2 regions of the Micromonospora sp. NPDC126480 genome follow, and region 1 is predicted to be linked to the other one. Evidence: riboswitches for the same ligand, from Rfam matches in the RefSeq annotation. Region 1 holds a riboswitch; the other holds the start of a gene.
The links. A riboswitch is a leader RNA that binds a small molecule or an ion and turns the genes downstream of it on or off. The one in region 1 is predicted to bind ZMP and ZTP.
Positions count from the first base shown of each region.

Region 2: another riboswitch for ZMP and ZTP. It lies ahead of ABTW87_RS12005 (bifunctional 5,10-methylenetetrahydrofolate dehydrogenase/5,10-methenyltetrahydrofolate cyclohydrolase); the one in region 1 lies ahead of ABTW87_RS26770 (glycine hydroxymethyltransferase).

Region 1 is NZ_JBEORU010000037.1:36,586-45,966, reverse strand. It holds gene ABTW87_RS26785 (ATP-binding cassette domain-containing protein) at 1-452, opposite strand, end outside; gene ABTW87_RS26780 (MerR family DNA-binding transcriptional regulator) at 634-1,356, shown strand; gene ABTW87_RS26775 (class I SAM-dependent methyltransferase) at 1,366-2,094, opposite strand; gene ABTW87_RS26770 (glycine hydroxymethyltransferase) at 2,246-3,682, opposite strand; ZMP/ZTP riboswitch at 3,701-3,793, opposite strand; gene ABTW87_RS26765 (metallophosphoesterase family protein) at 3,790-4,821, shown strand; gene ABTW87_RS26760 (hemerythrin domain-containing protein) at 4,874-5,374, opposite strand; gene ABTW87_RS26755 (S8 family peptidase) at 5,491-6,975, opposite strand; gene ABTW87_RS26750 (DMT family transporter) at 7,230-7,550, opposite strand; gene ABTW87_RS26745 (FMN-dependent NADH-azoreductase) at 7,547-8,209, opposite strand; gene ABTW87_RS26740 (NAD-dependent epimerase/dehydratase family protein) at 8,392-8,790, opposite strand; gene ABTW87_RS26735 (NAD(P)-dependent oxidoreductase) at 8,738-9,352, opposite strand; gene ABTW87_RS26730 (CPBP family intramembrane glutamic endopeptidase) at 9,349-9,381, opposite strand, start outside.
Region 2 is NZ_JBEORU010000010.1:75,515-84,895, reverse strand. It holds gene ABTW87_RS12015 (TetR/AcrR family transcriptional regulator) at 1-544, opposite strand, end outside; gene ABTW87_RS12010 (FAD-dependent monooxygenase) at 599-1,660, shown strand; ZMP/ZTP riboswitch at 1,701-1,785, shown strand; gene ABTW87_RS12005 (bifunctional 5,10-methylenetetrahydrofolate dehydrogenase/5,10-methenyltetrahydrofolate cyclohydrolase) at 1,801-2,649, shown strand; gene ABTW87_RS12000 (endonuclease/exonuclease/phosphatase family protein) at 2,646-3,425, opposite strand; gene ABTW87_RS11995 (sulfite exporter TauE/SafE family protein) at 3,637-4,410, shown strand; gene ABTW87_RS11990 (GNAT family N-acetyltransferase) at 4,453-5,223, shown strand; gene def (peptide deformylase) at 5,257-5,769, opposite strand; gene ABTW87_RS11980 (TetR/AcrR family transcriptional regulator) at 5,849-6,637, opposite strand; gene ABTW87_RS11975 (ATP-binding cassette domain-containing protein) at 6,703-7,659, shown strand; gene ABTW87_RS11970 (ABC transporter permease) at 7,656-8,462, shown strand; gene pip (prolyl aminopeptidase) at 8,654-9,381, shown strand, end outside.

The sequences.
Region 1 (9,381 bases):
CCTTCGCAGGCCGGGCACATGCCCTCGGCCAGGTTGAAGCTGAACGCACCCGCCCCGCCGACGTACGGCTGGCCGAGCCGGCTGAAGACGATGCGCAGCATCGCGTACGCGTCGGTGGCGGTGCCCACGGTGGAGCGGGAGTTCACCCCCATCCGCTCCTGGTCGACGACGATGGCCGGCGTGAGGTTGCGCAGGGAGTCCACGTCCGGCCGGGACTGGCTCGGCATGAACGACTGGAGGAACGCGCTGTAGGTCTCGTTGATCAGCCGCTGCGACTCGGCGGCGATGGTGCCGAAGACGAGCGAGGACTTGCCGGAGCCGGAGACCCCGGTGAAGACGGTCAGCCGGCGCTTGGGGACGTCGACCGAGACGGCGGCGAGGTTGTTCTCCCGCGCACCGCGGACCTCGATCATGTCGTGGCTGTCGGCGGCGGACCGGTCTGGCTGCTGCATGCGAACCCTTCACGGAATCGTGGGCAGGGTCAAGCCCTGCCGGGCGTGCGTGGATGGCCTGGCCGCCTTCAATCGTCTCATTGAAGTCCCCGTGGAGACTTCAGCCGCGATCAACAGCACCGCCACGCCGGAGAAGGCCGGCAATGTCTCAAACAGGGGGGTAAGCGGTAGGGTCGGTGCCGTGGCAGTGGCGCGTCGGTACCGGGCAGTGGACGTCGCCGCGACCGCCGGCATCTCCACCCAGCAGGTCCGCAACTACGTCGACGCCGGGATCCTTCCGGCGGTCGAGCGCACCCCGGCCGGCTACCGGATCTTCACCGCGGCGCACGTCCGGGCGCTGGCCGTGGCGCGGCGGGTGGCCGAGGGGCACGGCTGGGCGCGTACCCGGGAGATCATGGCGGCGGTCCACAGTGGTGACCTGCCGGCGGCGCTGGCGGCGCTCGACGGCGGTCACGCCGAGCTGGACCGCGAACGCGCCGAGATCCAGCGGGTGCTCGGCGCGTTCGAGACGGTGGTCGCCGCGCTGGCCGTGCCCGCACCGCGCGGCGGCGTGCGGATCGGCGCGGTCGCGCGGCTGGTCGGCGTCCGCACCTCCCAGCTGCGGCTGTGGGAGGAGCGCGGCCTGGTCCGCCCGGTCCGCGACCGTGCCACCGGCTACCGGGTGTACGACGCGGCCGAGCTACGCGCCGCGCAGGTGGTCGCGCTGCTGCGCCGCGGGGCGTACCCCTTCGACATCGTCACCGCGGTGCTGGACGAGCTACGCACCACCGGCAGCGCCGCCCGCGTCCGCGCCGAGCTGGGCCGGCGCGAGCAGGATCTGCACCGGCGCAGCCTGCGGCGGCTGCGGGCGGGCGCGGCGCTGTACGCCTATCTGAGCGAGCGGGGCGAGGCCGGCCCGGTCTGACCGCGGCGGTCAGCGCAGCACGAGCAGGTCCAGGTGGTCGACCACCGGCCCGGGGGTGTGCGGCGCGGCGTCGCGCAACCGGGCCAGTCCCGCCTCGTACGCCGCGTCGCTGATCAGCCGCAGCGGCGTGTGGGCCCGGCGGTCCACGCGCCGCGCGAAGTCGGCGAGGGACGCGGCGGTGGTCTGCGCCACCGCCTCGACACTGCTGACCGGGAAACCGGCCTCGGCGAACGCGGCGCGGACCCGGGCCAGGTCGGGGTACGTCTCGAGGACCTGGATCGCCTCCGGGAACCACCGGAACAGGCCGATCCGCTGGTGCCGCCCGGGGAACGGCGAGCGGATCAGCACCGGCGCGCCGGGTCGCAGCACCCGGCGCAGCTCGCGCGCCGCCGCGTCGAGGTCGGGGACGTGGTGCAGAACGGTCGACAGCCAGGCGGCGTCCATGCTGGAGTCCCGCAGCGGCAGGGCGCCGGCCTCCCCGGCGAGCAGTGGCCGGTGCGCGGCGTGCGCCCGCATGGCCGGGGCCGGTTCCACGCCCACCACCCGGATGCCGAACCAGCCGGTGAAGGCCTTCGCCCAGGTGCCGGTGCCGCAGCCCAGGTCCAGCAGCGTCGTGGTGGCCCGGGGCCGCAGGTGCTGCTGCACGGCGTGACGCCAGCGGTCCAGGCTGGCCGGGGGCAGCTCCCGAGTGGCGGCGAAGGCCGCCGCCTCGGCGTCGTCGAAGGAGACCAGCGCCACGTCCATCACCTCGCCACCGTCGCCGGAAGGTCTCCGGCGTTCGTTGCTGAGGTTCTAGTCGGACCGTGAACCCCCGGGCAACACCTTGTGACGTACCCCCCGAAACGTTGACGGCCGGGCGGAATGCCGCCCGGCCGTCAACGCGACGCGGTCAGCCCAGGTCGACGGCGGGGTAGAGCGGGAAGCCGGCGAGCAGTTCACCGGCCTGCTTGCCGACCCGCTCGGCGATGGCCGGGTCCAGCGCGTACTTCGCCTTGGACGGGGTGCCGTCGTTGTTCGCGCCCGGCGTCGTCTGGCTCAGCACGGTGTGGATCAGCTCGGCGGTGGCGTCCATCTCGGCGGTGCCGAGGCCCCGGGTGGTCAGCGCCGGCGTGCCGATCCGGATGCCGGAGGTGTACCAGGCGCCGTTCGGGTCCTGCGGGACGGAGTTGCGGTTGGTGACGATGCCGGAGTCGAGCAGCGCCTGCTCGGCCTGCCGGCCGGTGAGGCCGTACCCGGTCACGTCGATCAGCACGAGGTGGTTGTCGGTGCCGCCGGTGACCAGCTTCGCGCCGCGCCGCAGCAGCCCGTCGGCGAGGGCCTGCGCGTTGGTGACGATCCGCTGGGCGTAGTCGGCGAAGTCCGGCCGGCGGGCCTCGGCGAGCGCGACCGCCTTGGCGGCCATCACGTGCGGCAGCGGGCCGCCGAGCACCATCGGGCAGCCACGGTCGACCTGCTCGGCCAGTTCCGGGCCGCAGAGCACCAGCCCGCCGCGCGGCCCGCGCAGCGACTTGTGCGTGGTGGTGGTGACGATGTGCGCGTGCGGGACCGGGTCGAAGTCGCCGGTGAAGACCTTGCCGGCGACCAGGCCGGCGAAGTGCGCCATGTCGACCATGAAGGTCGCCCCGACCGAGTCGGCGATCTCGCGCATGATCCGGAAGTTCACCTTCCGGGGGTACGCCGAGTAGCCGGCCACCAGGATCAGCGGCTTGAACTCGCGCGCCGCCTCGGCGACCTTGTCGTAGTCGACCAGCCCGGTCTCCGGGTCGGTGCCGTAGCTGCGCTGGTCGAACATCTTGCCGGAGATGTTCGGCCGGAACCCGTGGGTCAGGTGGCCGCCGGCGTCCAGCGACATGCCGAGCATCCGCTGGTTGCCCAGCTCCCGGCGCAGCGCGAACCAGTCGGCCTCGGTGAGGTCGTTGACGTGCCGGGCCTGCGCGCGCTTGAGGGCCGGCGACTCCACCCGGTCGGCGAGGACCGCCCAGAAGGCGACCAGGTTGGCGTCGATGCCGGAGTGCGGCTGCACGTACGCGTGCGCCGCCCCGAACAGCTCCCGGGCGTGCTCGGCGGCGAGCGCCTCGACGGTGTCGACGTTCTGGCAACCGGCGTAGAAGCGGCGGCCGATCGTGCCCTCGGCGTACTTGTCGCTGAACCAGTTGCCCATGGCCAGCAGGGTGGCCGGGGAGGCGTAGTTCTCGCTGGCGATGAGCTTGAGCGACTCGCGCTGGTCGGTCAGCTCGGCGCGGATGGCGTCGGCCACGCGCGGCTCGACGGCACCGATCACTTCGAGCGCGCTGCGGTAGGCGGTGGACTCGGCGTTGCGCGACATGCGACCTCCTGGTGACGTGCGGAAGGCCCAGGCGCTCGGCATGCGTCCTCGTGACGGGGCCGCTCCCCGATGGTTTCTCCATCCCTACCCGCGCCAGTCACGGCCCGATGGGGATCCTACCGGGTACGCCCGCCGGAGGTCGGCGCCGCCCAACCCACCCCCGCCCCTCACCCCCGTCGATCTTGCACTTTCGGCCCTCGTTATGCGTCGAACACCCCTTTCGCCGGGGCCGAAAGTGCAAGATCGACAGGGGGAGGGGTGGGGCTAGGATCTCGGGGGTGGGAGGTTCGGGGAGTCTTCTTGCGATAAGCGATCTGCACGTGCGCCACGCCGACAACCGGGCGGTGGTCGAGGGGCTGCACCCGGAGTCGCCGGAGGACTGGCTGCTCGTCGCCGGCGACGTGGGGGACACCGTCGCCCAGGTCGAGTGGGCGCTGCGGCTGCTGGCCGGCCGGTTCGCGAAGGTCGTCTGGTCACCCGGGAACCACGAGCTGTGGACCACCCGTGCCGATCCGGTGACCCTGCGGGGCGTCGCCCGCTACGCGCACCTGGTCGAGCTGTGCCGTGAGATCGGGGTCGTCACGCCGGAGGACCCGTACCCGGTGTGGGCGGGACCCGGCGGTCCGGTCACCGTGGCGCCGCTGTTCCTGCTGTACGACCACAGCTGGCGGCCGGACGGCTTCGACACGCCGGAGGCGGCGCTGGCTGAGGCGTACCGGACCGGGATCGTGTGCACCGACGAGTACCTGCTGCACCCCGACCCGTACGAGAGCCGGTCGGCATGGTGCGCGGCGCGGATCGCCGAGACCGCGGAGCGGCTGGCCGGGCGGGACCCGGCGCTGCCGACCGTGCTGATGAACCACTGGCCGCTGGTACGCGAACCGACCGACGTCCTGCGCTACCCGATCTTCGCGCAGTGGTGCGGCACCGAGGCCACCGCCGACTGGCACCGCCGCTTCGACGCCGCCGCAGTGGTCTACGGCCACCTTCATATACCCCGCACCACCTGGTACGACGGGGTGCGCTTCGAGGAGGTGTCGGTGGGCTATCCGCGGGAGTGGCGGCGGCGGCGCGTACCCCCGGGGCAGCTGCGGCGGATCCTGCCGGCGCCGGACGGCGTGCCGCCCACGGCCTGGTGAGACGCGCCGGGGCCCGGCCGACGGCCGGGCCCCGGAAGACGGCGAGACGTGGTCAGGCGCGCACCGCGTCCAGCGACTTCTTCAGCGCCTTCGGCGCGGCCGGCGAGCGGGGCGCCTTCGGCCGCATGTCGATCATCCGCTGGCCGAGCTCCTGCAGCTCGTTACGGCCCATCTTCTCGCGCACCTTCGGGAACCACTCCTGCTCCTCCTCCTCGACGTGGTGCAGCACGTTCTCGATCAGCACCGTCGTCTTGGCGTTGTAGTGCTCGTCGTCCGGCTGCATCGTGAACAGCTCGAAGCAGAGCACGTCGGCGACGTGGTGCTCCTCGTACGACTCCAGGATGTGGTCCTCCAGCTCCGGCAGGCGCTCGCGGACCTCCGGATACATGACCTCGTTCTCGAGGTAGGTGTGCACGGTCAGCGCCTCGAGGATCTGCTTGACCAGCTTCCCGCGCCGGCTCGCCGGCGCGTCCTCGCTGGCCTGGAACTCCTTGAACAGGCGGCGCATCTCCTTGTGGTCCTCTTTCAGCAGGACGATGGCATCGGTGGACACCGGCTGACCTCCTCGGGGTTCGGGCTGAGGCTCCCTTCGGTACCCGGGGGTGGGCAGGAGAAACGGGTGGGGCCCGGCGGACGTCCGCCGGGCCCCACCACGGGTCGTGCGTGCGGTTACCGCACCACGTTGTACGCGTTGACCATGCCGGCGCCGTAGAACGAGTTGCGCGTCCCGCCGGAGCAGGTCGCCTCGTAGGTGTCGCCGAACGCCGGCGTGGGGTTGTAGACCCCCTCCGGGCAGGGCTGCGCGACCGCGCCCCGCTCGAGCAGGGAGGCCAGCGCACCGGGGCTGATGCCCGGGTGCGCCGAGGCGGCCAGGGCCGCGACGCCGGCCGCGTGCGGCGACGACATCGAGGTGCCCTGCTTGTAACCCCAGCCGTTGGTCCGGGTGGAGACGTTGAACGTGGTGGACAGGATGGCGTCCGCCGCGATCGAGCTCGCACCACCGGTCCGGAACCGGGCGTCGCCGCCCGGCGCGGTCACGTCCACGACACCCAGGCCGTACGAGGAGAAGTAGCTCTTCTCCCCGGTCGGGCCGGTCGCCGAGACGGTCACCACGCCCGGTGCCTCACCCGGCAGGACGAGGCAGGCGCTGTTGAGGTTCTCGCGATCCTCGACCGGGGCGCTGCCGTCGTTCGGGCTGCCGTCGTCGGTGTTCTTGTGCTGCAGATCCCAGTTGGAGTTACCCGCCGACGCGACGTGCAGCACGCCCTTGGACTGCGAGTAGCGGATGGCCCGCTGCACCGCCTTCCACACCGGACGCTGCCGCTCGTCGTTGCGGCAGTTCAGCTCCCACGGGTCGATGTAGTAGCTGTTGTTGGTCACCTGCATGCCGTGCTCGGCGGCCCACATGAACCCGCAGACCGCGGCCTCCGGGAAGATCCAGCCGCCGTCGTTGACGACCTTGACGGCGGCCACCTTGACGCCCGGGGCGACACCGGTGACGCCGACGCCGTTGATCGCGGCGGCGATCGTGCCGGCCACGTGGGTGCCGTGGTCGGACGTGGTCGGGTTCCAGGCCGCCTCGGACGTGTTGGCGACGCCGCCGAGGCAGGAGGCGCTCTTGTCCTTGGCGATCTGGCTGGCCAGGTCGGGGTGGCTGCTGGAGATGCCGCTGTCCAGCACGCCCACCACGACGTCGGAGCTGCCGGTGGTCACGGCGTGCGCCTCGGGCACGTCGATCATCGGCATGTCCCACTGCAGGCCGTAGAGCGGCTCACCGGTGGGGTCACCGGTGGCGGCGGCCACGGCGGCGGCGTCGGCCTCGACGGTGACGCCCTGGTCGATGGCGGCGCCGAGACCGGTCGTCGCGGCAACCGAGTCGACCCCGCTGCCCGCCACGTCGGCGGCGAAGCCCGGGTTGGTGGAGCGGACGACCAGGACACCGATCTGGTCGTACGCGGCCACGACCGTGCCCTTGGCGGCGGCCACGCGGGCCACCGCCTTGTCGGTCTTCGCACCGTTCGGAGCGAGCACCAGGTACGTGGTGTCCGGTCCGGCGGCCGACGCGGCGGGAGCCGTGCCCGCGGTGACGGCGAGTCCGACACCGAGGGACACGGCCGACGCGGCGGCCAGTGTCTTGCGACGGAATTTCTTCACACAGACTCCCAGGGGCTGTTGTGCGGCCGGTGCGCTTCCTGGTGGGAAGCGACCGGTGGGCGACGGGCAGGATGCCCGTCATCGCACACAGCGCCGGGCGGAGGTGTGGCGTTACACACACCTGGTGGTGGCGGACAAAGGTGTCAGACCGTCGCGAGCGTGTGCGGGATCTCGTCGAGCAGCTCACGGGCGAGGACCACAGCTCTGGCCGTACCGCAAACCAGGCGCCCCCAGGACGCTGGTGGCGCGGTGGGTCATACCCGCGTGGCGAGTCTGGCGAGAACGACCCCCGACACGATCAGCGTCAGGGCGAGCATGCGCAGCGGTGAGAGTGGATCGTGATGGACGACCACCCCAAGGGCGATCGCGCCGACCGCGCCGATGCCGGTGAAGACGGCGTACGCGGTGCCGACGGGCAGTGTTTCCATCGCACGGGACAGCAGGTAGACGGCGGTGACGCCGAGTGCGACGCACACCGCGGTGGGCCCTGGACGGGTGAAGTTCTGGGTGGGCCTGATGCTCTGCGACCAAACGATCTCCACCAGCCCGGCGAGCACGAGCAGGAGCCAGCTCACTGGACCTCCCTCTCCGCGGCCTCCCACGCCGTAGCGAGGGAGGCTTCGTGGAATTCGCGGAAGTCGGCGAGCGACGGATCGACGAGCGCGTTGACCATCTCCACGGTGAGGAATGTGACGTCGTTGATTCCGAAGTGGCCGGCGAGGAAGTCGCGTAGGTAGCGCTCGTGGTGGTCGAAAGGGGCGCGGGGCGCGCCGGGGAGGTAGGAGCCGCCGCGGGCGGCGGCGACCACGACGCGTGCGGTGAGCCGGGCGCGAGGGAAGGTGACCTGGTCGATCCACGCCTTGAGGCTCGCCGGTACCGAGTAGTTGTACATCGGAACACCCAGCAGCAGCTCGTCGGCATCGACCAGTTCGACGAGCAGCGGTTCAACGACATCCCAGGCCCGGCGCTGTGCGGGGGTGCGTACCGCTTCGGACAGTCGCCGCGGGTCGGTGAGGCCCTCGGCGAGGACGGTATCGCAGATCTGCGTCCACGCCTCGTCGATGAATGGCACCGGATCGGCGACCAGGTCGCGGTATGTGTAGTGACCGTCCGGGTGGGCGGCGCGCCAGGCGTCGGCGTAACGGGCGCTGAGCCTTCGGGAGAAGCCTTGGCGGCGGGCGGCAGAGTCGAGGTGCAGCAGACGCATGATGGATCCAATCCCGTAAGCGGACATCGTGTCCACTTACGGAGTCTACCGCTGCCCGACGGCCCTGTCAGGTCGGTGCTGTCCCGACACGCCGCGGTACGGGCCCAACCGAGAGGTTCCTGAAACCCGGCCTTGAGGCAGAGATGACGGAGGATCTCGGACGGCCGCGGCTGACCATCGGGAGGACGCCGCGCACCTCCGAAGTCCGGTCATTGAGGGCGGATGGCTGGGTCGCTCTCGCCGCGCAGCTCGGCCACGAAGCCCTGCCGCCAGGATGGCCGGGACGGCCGCCAGTCGAGAATGCGCCGGGCGCGGGCGTTGTCGGCGCCGCGCAGCCTCGTCATGAAGGCGACACCCCAGTCGCCGACGGCGAGTCGGGCGAGCACTGCGGGGGCCGTCCTGGGCCTGCGGACCACCAGGATGTCCGCCAGGGCCGGCAGCCAATCGTTCACCGGGGCTGGATCGTCGTCGACGATGTTGAGGACTCCGTCGGTGGTCCGGTCCAGGGCGGCCACGATCGCGGTGGCGGCGTCATGGGCATGGGTGAAGGAGAACCTAGCGGTGCCGCCTCCGACCAGCGGCACCTTGCCGGCGCGGACTTGGCGCACGAAGGATCCGTCGTTGGCGTAGATGGAGCCGGGGCCGTACAGGTGCCCCGATTCGCAGCACGAGCCCGCCCGCCTGAGTGGTCAGCTGCTCCAGGTCTCGTAGCGCGGCCAGTACGGGGGCGAATGACCGGGGCGGCCGCTGCCAGAGCGGGCTGTCCTCGTTGGCGAGCCCGTCACGATCCGGGTCGTACGCGTAGGCCAGCCCTTCGGCCACGACGCGCTTCACCCCGGAGCGCTCGGCCGCGTCCATCAGGTTGCGGGTGCCCTCGGTGCGGAGCTGGTTGGTCAGTGCGAAGTCCCGCGCCAACCGTCGTGGGTTGATCTGGTCCGGGACCGCGGTGAGCAGGTTGACGAGCGCGTCAGGTGCCGCGTCGCGGACGGCCGACCTGACCGCGTCACGGTCGAGGGCGTCCGCCACCACGACCTGTGCCCCCAGCCGTCGTACCGCGAACACCCGCCGGTCCGATCGAGCGAGCCCGACCACCTCATGGCCGGCCGAGGTGAGCATTGGCACGAGCTGCCGACCGATCACGCCGGTGGCACCTGCGACGAAGACTCTCATGTCCCCTCCTGGGAATCCGTGCCCGCCTC
Region 2 (9,381 bases), on a different contig from region 1:
TCGCCGGCAGGACGGTGGCGATCGCGGCGGTGGGGTCGAACGCCGGGTCGGGGTTGGCGAGCTGGTTGTTGAGCAGGCCGTCGAGGAGGGCGAGCAGCAGGCGTACGGCGGTGGTGGGGTGGCGGGCGCCGAGGGCGGCGAGCAGGGGCGCGGCCCAGGTGATCAGGTTGGTCTGGCTGTGGGCGATCTGCTGTTGGAGGGTGGGTTGGTGGGCGGCTTCGCCGAAGATGGCCAGCCGGGCCAGGGTGAGGGTGCGGCCGGTGGTGGTGAGGTCGTGGACGAGGGTGCCGAGGGCGGCGGTGAAGGTGTCGCGGTCGAGGGGGTCGAGGCTGCGGGCGAGGTGGTTCCAGCCGGCGGTCTCGAGGTCGAGGATTCGGTGCAGGACACCGGTGAGGAGGGCGTCGCGGGTGCGGTAGCGGTTGGAGGTGGAGCCGGTGGGCAGTTCGGCTTGTTCGTCGACGGCGCGGTGGGTGAGGTGGCGGGGTCCGCGGGTGCCGAGGACGGTGATGGCGGCGTCGAGGATGCGGCGTTGGCGGTCGTCCACACGGTGACACTACATCAGTAGTCGATAAGACTACGTTTGTAGTAAGGTCGGTGCGTGCGTGGATCAGCGGCGGTCGTCGGTGGCGGTGTCGGCGGGTTGGCGGTGGCGGTCGGCCTGCTGCGGGCCGGCTGGGCGGTGAGCGTGTTCGAGCGGGCCGACCGGTTGCCCGAGGTCGGCACCGGCCTGGGCGTCTGGCCGTCGGCGATGCGGGCGTTGGACCGGCTCGGGGTGGGTGCTGCGTCGCGGGAGCGCGGGCGGGCCCAGCCGGACGGGGCGCTGCGGCGACCGGACGGGTCGCTGATCGCCACGCTCGACGTGGGGCGGATCCGGGCGCGGCACGGCGAGGGGGTGCACCTGCTGTCGCGTCCGGCGCTGCTCGGGGTGCTGGCGGAGGCGTTGCCGGCGGGCACCGTCCGGTTCGGAGCGCCGGTGTCCGATCCGGTGGCGCTGTCCCGGTCGTACGACATGGTGGTCGGCGCGGACGGGCTGCGCAGCGGGACGCGGGCGGCGATGTTCGGTGACCGCTACCCGCTGCGGTATTCGGGGATGACGGCGTGGCGGGGCACGGTGGCCCTCGACGTGCCGGCGGGCGGCGAGACCTGGGGTCGGGGCCGCAAGTTCGGGTTGACGCCGCAGGCGCCGGGGGTGACGAACTGGTACGCGGCGGTGGCCGCGGGCGAGGGCTACCGGCCGCCGGAGGCTGACCTGGCGGCGTTGCGGCGCTGGTTCGGGGACTGGCACGATCCGGTTCCGGCGGTGCTGGACCGGATCGATCCGGCGGGGTTGCTGCACCACGACGTGTATCACCTGACGCCGTTGCCGTCGTACGTGCGGGGGCGGTGCGTGCTGCTGGGGGACGCGGCGCACGCGATGACGCCGGATCTGGGTCAGGGCGCGTGCCAGGCGTTGATCGACGCGGTGGCGCTTGCCGACGCGGTGGCGGGCGCCTCGGACGTGCCGGCCGCGCTGGTCGGCTACGACCGGCGGCGGCGCCGGCCGACGCAGCGGATGGCGGCGGTGGCGGCGCGGGCGGGGCGCCTGGCGCAGGTGCGCCGTTTCACCGGGGTGCGGGATCTGGCGTTGCGGGTGGCGCTGTCGGTCGGCCCGCCGGGCTGATGTGTCGGCGGCTGCGCCGGTGATGGTGGTGTGGCAGGCTGGGCGCGGACGCGACTGGCGGCACCGGGGATGGGAGTGACCATCGGGGAGCTCGTCGCGGGAGGTCGACCGCCTGGGCCTTCCGTGGTGCGGGGTGAGTCATGTCCGATTTCTCGTCGACGAGCACGGCGGCCCGGCTGCTGCCGGGTGGCCCGGTGGCGGAGCGGATCCTGACCGAGGTGGCCGAGGGTGTGGCGGCGTTGCGGGCGGCGGTGCTGGTGGGTGACGACGACGCGAGCGCGGGCTACATCCGGATCAAGCAGCGGCAGGCGGCGCGGCTGGGGTTCGCCTCGCCGCACGTGCACCTGCCGGCGTCGGCGTCGCAGGCGGACCTGCACGCGGTGCTTGTGGACTTCAACGCGGACCGGGGGGTGCACGGGGTGCTGGTGCAGCATCCGGTTCCCGGGCACCTGGACTACGACCGGGCGTTGCAGGTGCTGGATCCGGACAAGGACGTCGACGGGATGCATCCGGTGAACATGGGCCGGCTGGCGCTGGGCCTGCCGGGTCCGTTGCCGTGCACTCCGGCGGGGATCGAGGCGCTGCTGGCGTACCACCAGGTGCCGGTGGCGGGTCGGGAGGTGGTGGTCCTGGGTCGTGGTGCGACGTTGGGCCGGCCGTTGGCGATGCTGCTGGCGCAGAAGCGGCCGACGGCGAACGCGGCCGTGACGGTGGTGCACACCGGGGTGGCGGACTGGCCGCGGTACACGCGGCGGGCGGAGATCCTGGTGGTGGCGGCGGGGGTGCCGGGGATCGTGCGGCCGGAGCATGTGCGGCCGGGTGCGGTGGTGGTCGGCGGTGGGGTGCGTTACGAGGGGCGGCGGTTGCTGCCGGACGTCGACGAGTCGTGTGCGCGGGTGGCGGGGGCGATCACGCCGCGGGTCGGTGGGGTGGGGCCGACGACGGTGGCGATGCTGTTCCGCAACGCGTTGAAGGCGGCGGGTGGTTAGCCGAGGTCGACGATGAGCGGCCGGTGGTCGGAGATGGTCGACAGCGGGGTGCGCACGGCGGTGACCGGTGGGAGCAGGTCCAGGCCCTGCCGGTCGGCGAGGGCGTGGTCGAGTTGGACGCGCGGCTGTCCGGCCGGGTAGGTGGGTCGGCGGCCGAGGGGTCGCCAGCCGGTGAGCAGGCGGGCGGCGCCGGCGGGCAGGTTGAGGTCGCCGAGCAGGATCCGCGGTGCGGGCAGGGTGCGCAGCGCGCGGACGGTGCGGCGTAGTTGGTGGGCGTTCCAGCCGGGCACGAACGACAGGTGGGTGGCGGCGACGGTGAGTGGGCCGCGGGGGGTGTCCAGGACGGCGGCGAGCACGACGCGGGGTTCGTCGCGCAGCAGGATGAGCCCGCCGCCGGGGCCGGGTACGTAGACCGGTGAGCGCACCGGGGCGGGCGTGAGGCGGGTGACCCGCCAGGCGGTGACCGGGTATCGGCTGACCAGGCCGACGCCGTAGCAGGGTTCGCCGTGGCCGTCGTCGTCGTGGCTCAGCGGGCGGAACTGTTGGCCGGGGGTGCCGACGACGGCGGCGGCGAAGCGGTGTTCGGGGGCGCCGAGGGCGCGGGCGGCGATGGCGGTCTGGTCCAGGTTGCCGCTGCGGCCCTGGTCGCGGTCGACCTCCTGCAGCGCGAGGACGTCGGCGTCGAGGGCGCCGACGGCGGCGGTGAGCCGTTCGGGGTCGACCAGGCCGTCGGTGAGGGAGCGGCCGTGCAGCAGGTTGAACGTGGCCAGGCGCACGCTTGCACCCTACGTCGCCGTGGCAGAGTTGCCGGGTGCTGAAGGTGTTGCTGTGTTCCGCGTTGGTGTTCGTGGCGCTCGGCGTGGTGGGGGTGCGGCTGCGGCGGCGGCGCGGGCGCTGAGCCCGGTGTGGGGTGCGGGCCGCTGGTGAGGCTGGCCACAGACGGCCTCGTCGTGGGGGTGGCGGTGGGCAGAATGGCCGCCCGTGGACCTGGACCCGTTGTCGTTGACCACCCTGCTCGCCGTGGCCGCGATGGCCGGTTGGGTGGACGCGGTGGTGGGCGGCGGGGGTCTGCTGCTGCTGCCGGCGCTGCTGGTGGGTGCGCCGGGGATGCCGGTGGCCACCGCGCTGGGCACGAACAAGCTGGCGGCGATCGCGGGCACCACGACGGCCGCCGTGACGTACGCGCGGCGTACCAAGGTGGACTGGGCGGTGGCCGGTCCGGCGGCGGGGTTGGCGGTGCTGTGCGCGGGGTTGGGCGCGGCGCTGGCCGGCAGTGTCCCGGGGGCGGCGTACCGGCCGGTGGTGCTGGTGGTGCTGGTGACGGTGGCGGTGTTCGTGGTGGCCCGGCCTCGGTTGGGGGTGGTGGCCGAGCCGCAGCGGCGGACCCGGGGCCGGATGGTGGCGGCGGTGGCGGTGGCCGGGGTGGGCATCGCGCTGTACGACGGGTTGATCGGGCCGGGCACCGGGACGTTTCTGGTGTTGGCGTTCACGGCGCTGGTCGGTGCGGATTTCGTGCACGGGTCGGCGATGGCCAAGGTGGTGAACGCGGGTACGAACCTGGGTGCGCTTGTGGTGTTCGGGTTGACCGGGCACGTGTGGTGGCTGCTGGGGGCGGCGATGGCGGTGTGCAACATCGCCGGGGCGGTGCTCGGGGCGCGGATGGCGTTGCGGCGCGGGTCGGGGTTCGTGCGGGTCGTGCTGTTGGTGGTGGTGCTGGCGCTTGTCGGTCGGCTCGGCTACGAGCAGTGGCTGGCCGGCTGACCCGCGCCGGGTGTCGCCGTCCGGGCGTGTGATCATCGGCGGGTGGCGGTACGGGCGGAACACGACCGGGCGGTGCTGGCGGAGTTGCTGGGCCGGGATCCGGTGCTGCACGCGTACCAGTTGGGTGACCTGGACGACTTCTTCTGGCCGTACACGTCGTGGTTTCGTCGCGGGGAGGCGGTGGCGCTGCTCTACCACGGTGCGGTGCCGGCGACGTTGCTGGCGTTCGCCGCCCCGGCGCGGGCCGCGGAGCTGGCGGCGCTGCTCGGTGACCTGGCGCCGGTGTTGCCGGCGCGGTTGTACGCGCACCTGTCCCCCGGTCTGGAGGCGGCGCTGGCGGGGGCGTTCACCGTCGAGGCGGCGGGCGACCACCGGAAGATGGCGTTGACCGATCCGGGGCGGCTGGCGGCGGTGCCGCCGGCGGGGGTGGTGCTGGGTGGGGAGGACCTGCCGGCGTTGCGGCGGCTGTACGGGTGCGCGTACCCGGGGAACTGGTTCGACGAGCGGATGGTGGGCACCGGCCAGTACGTGGGTGTGCGCGAGGACGGTGAGCTGGTCGCGGTGGCCGGGGTGCACGTGTGGTCGCCGCGTTACCGGGTGGCGGCGGTGGGGAACGTGACGACGCATCCGCGGGTGCGGGGGCGCGGGCTGGGCGCGGCCGTGGTGGCGGCGCTGTGCCGGCGGTTGCGGGAGTCGGTGGACCACGTGACGTTGAACGTGAAGGCCGACAACGCCGCGGCGGTGCGTCTTTACGAGCGGCTCGGGTTCGCCCGGGTCGCCGAGTACGGCGAGTTCCGGCTGGCCGCGCGCTGACGGCGCCGGGTCCGGGGTGGCCGCCGGCGGGGGTCAGGTGGTGCGGCGTCGTGGCGAGTCGAAGCGGCCGGCGCGGATCTCGCGCAGCGCCCGGCGGCGGGTCTCGCCGCGCAGTGTGTCGACGTAGAGGCGGCCGGCGAGGTGGTCGGTCTCGTGCTGCAGGGCGCGGGCGAGGAACCCGGTGCCGGCGATCGTCAGGGGCTTTCCGTGCTGGTCGAAGCCGTGCGCGGTGGCGTGCAGGGCCCGTGGGGTCGGGAAGTAGAGGCCGGGGACGGACAGGCAGCCCTCGTCGTCGTCCTGCAGTTCGTCGGAGAGCTCCAGGGTGGGGTTGATCAGGTGGCCGCGGTGCCCGTCGGCGTCGTAGACGAACACCTGCGCGCTGACGCCGATCTGCGGTGCGGCGACGCCGGCGCGGCCGGGCGCGCCGAGCAGGGTGTCCATCAGGTCGGTGACCAGGGCGCGTAGTTCGGCGTCGAAGCTGGTGACCGGTTCGGCCGGGGTGCGTAGCACCGGGTCGCCGATGATCCGGATCGGGCGCATCGTCATGCGGTCAAGATTATCTTGGCCGGGGCGGGGCTCGCGGGAACCGCGGTCGGTGTCGGGTGTCGGTCGGGCGGGGGTGCGTTCAGCGGGCGGGGCGGTCGCGGACGAGGACCTCGATGCCGTCGAGGATGCGGGCCAGGCCGAACTCGAACGCCCGCTGCGGGTCGCCGGCGGCCTGGTACTCCTGGCCGGCGGCGGTGCCGACGCGGGCGGCGAGGGGGAACCGGCGGGCGTCCAGGGCCCGTTCGAGGTACGGGGCGTGCGCGTCCCACCACTGCTGTTCGGTCATGCCGGTGCGGGCGGCGGCCTGGGCGGCCTCGACGGCGCTGCGGACGGCGCCGTGGACGAACCCGTCGACCAGGGTGACGACGGCGTCCATCTCCAGGTCGGTCAGGCCGATCCCGTCGACGGCGCGCAGTTCCTGCTCGTAGCGGGCGATCACGTGGGGGCCCAGCGGCGGGCGGGTGGTGGCGACCTGCAGCAGCCAGGGGTGGCGCAGGTAGCGGGCCCAGTTGTCCCGGGCGACCCGTTGCAGCCGCTGTCGCCAGCCGGCCGCCGCGTCGTCGCCGGCCGGGTCGTCGGCGGCCGCGTCTGCGGTTTCGCCGTAGACGGTGTCGAGCATGACGTCGAGCAGCTCGCCCTTGCCCGGCACGTAGGTGTAGAGGCTCATCGTGCCCACGCCGAGGCGTTCGGCGACCCGGCGCATGGACAGCGCGGCGAGCCCTTCGGTGTCGGCGACCTCGATGGCGGCGCGGACGATGCGGTCGACGGACAGGTCCGGTCGGCCCTTGCGGCTGGCGCGTTCGCGGGTGCGCCACAGCAGGGCGAGGCTGCGCGCGGGGTCGCCGGTGCCGCTGTACTCGGTGGTCACCGGCCCACCTTAACCGTCCGCCGTACCGTATTGTGTACGGTACGGCGTACGGAAGGGGGTCGCGGATGGCGGCGATCGAGGCCGAGGGGCTGCGCAAGCGCTACGGCGGGACTCACGCGCTCGACGGGCTGGACCTCACGGTTGCGGCCGGTGGGGTGTGCGGGCTGCTGGGCCCCAACGGGGCGGGCAAGACCACCGCGGTGCGCGTGCTGGCCACCCTGCTGCGGCCCGACGCCGGCCGGGCTGTCGTGGCCGGCGTCGACGTGCTGCGCCACCCGCGGGAGGTCCGCGGGCGTATCGGGCTGGTCGGCCAGCACGCCGCGCTCGACGAGGTGCTCACCGGCCGGCAGAACCTGGTGCTGTTCGGGCGCCTGCACCACCTGTCGCCGGCGCGGGCCCGGGCGCGGGCCGCGCAGCTGCTCGACCGGTTCGACCTGGCCGACGCGGCCCACCGTCCGGTCGGCACGTACTCCGGGGGCATGCGCCGGCGTCTCGACCTGGCCGCCGGGCTGATCCTCGACCCGCCGGTGCTGTTCCTCGACGAACCCACCACCGGGCTGGACCCCCGCGCCCGCGCCCAGGTGTGGCAGGCGGTACGCGGGCTCGCCGCGGCCGGCACCACGGTGCTGCTCACCACCCAGTACCTGGAGGAGGCCGACCAGCTGGCCGACACGCTGCGCGTGATCGACCGGGGCCGGCTGATCGCAACCGGCACCCCGGAGCAGCTCAAGACCGCCCTCGGCGGTGACCGGGTGGACGTGGTGCTGTCGCGTCCGCAGGAGCTGGACCGGGCGGTGCGCGCGGTCGCCGCGGCCACCGGCGCCACCCCGCGCGTCGATGCGGCCGCGCTGCGGCTCAGCGTGCCCGTCGCGCACCGGGTCACCGCGCTGGCCGCGGTGCTGCGGGCACTCGACGACACCGGCCTGACCGCCGCCGACGTGGCGGTGCGCCGCCCCACCCTCGACGAGGTGTACCTGCGACTCACCGCCGTCGACACCGACGACCGGACGGTGACCGCGTGAGCATCCTGCCCGCCCGGCGGCTGCGCTGGGCCCTGTCCGATTCCCTGGTGCTCACCGGCCGGGCGCTGGCGCACTGGGCCCGCCAGCCCGTGGAGATGCTCGTCGGGCTGCTGTTTCCGGTGCTGCTGGTGCTGATGTTCGGCTACCTGTTCGGCGGCGCGATGACCGTCCCCGGCGGCGGTGACTACCGCGAGTTCCTGCTGCCGGGCATGTTCGCCATGACGATGGCCTTCGGCATCGAGGCCACCTACACGGCGGTGGCGACCGACACCGACCGCGGTGTCACCGACCGGTTCCGGTCCCTGCCGATGGCGCCCTCGGCGGTGGTGACCGGCCGCGCCGCCGCCGACCTGCTGCACTCGGTGCTCGGCCTGGCGGTGATCCTCGCCTGCGGGCTGGCCGTGGGCTGGCGGTGGCACGACGGGCCGGCGCGGGCCCTGGGCGCCGTCGGGCTGCTCCTGCTGCTGCGGGTCGCGCTGATCTGGGTGGGGATCCACCTGGCGCTGGTGCTGCGCCGGCCGGAGTCGGTGGTGGCGCTGCAGATCCTCGTCTGGCCGGTCGGGTTCACCTCGAACGCGTTCGTCGCGCCGCAGAGCATGCCCGGGTGGCTGGCGGCGGTCGCCGAGTGGAACCCGCTGTCGGCGACCGTGGCCGCCGGCCGGGAACTGTTCGGCAACCCCGGCTGGGGCGGGGACTCGTTCGCCGCGCAGCACGCGATCGTCCTCGCGGTCGCCTGGCCGGTGGTGCTGATCGCGGTGTTCCTGCCCCTGTCGGTGCGCCGCTACCGCCACCTGTCCCGCTGACCCCGGCCGGCGGTCCCGCGCGCAACCACCGGCCGCGCCGGCGTGGCAGGCTCCCACCCGTGCTGTGGAACTGACTCGTTCACGTCGTCCCGGCCGGGTCGCCGGCCGATGCGTCGACGACATCAGTTCCACAGGCGGCACGGCCGGGACATCCAGCCGCCGCGACGACCCGCAACCGGGGAGGCACGACCATGGGGCGAGCGCACGCGCACGGGCTGCTGGACGTCGGCGACGGGCAGCTCGTGCACTGGGAGGTCCATGGCGACCCGGCCGGCAAGCCGGCGGTGGTGCTGCACGGGGGCCCGGGCTCGGGCTGCGACGCCGGCTGGCTACGGCCGTTCGACCTGAGCCGTTACCGGGTCGTCCTGCTCGACCAGCGCGGCTGCGGCCGCAGCCGCCCGAACGCCGGTGACCACACCCTCGACCTGTCCACCAACACCACCGCACACCTGGTCGCCGACATCGAACGGGTGCGCGAGCACCTGGGCGTCGAGCGGTGGCTGGTGCTGGCTGCCTCGTGGGGCAGCACCCTCGCCCTCGCCTACGCCCAGCGCCACCCCGGGCGGGTCACCGAGATGGTGCTGTTCAACGTCGTCACCACCTCCCGGCGGGAGATCGAGTGGATCACCCGGGCGATGGGGCGGATCTTCCCGGAGCAGTGGGCCCGCTTCCGCGACGGCGTGCCGCCCGGCGACCGCGACGGCGATCTCGCCGACGCGTACGCGCGGCTGTTGGCCGACCCGGACCCGGCGGTGCGGGAGCGTGCGGCCCGGGACTGGTGCTCCTGGGAGGACACCCACGTCGCCACGCTGCCCGGGCACCGCCCGGACCCGGCCTTCGCCGACCCGGCGTTCCGGATGACGTTCGCTCGCCTGGTCACCCACTACTGGCGGCACGCCGCGTTCCTGCCCGACGGCGA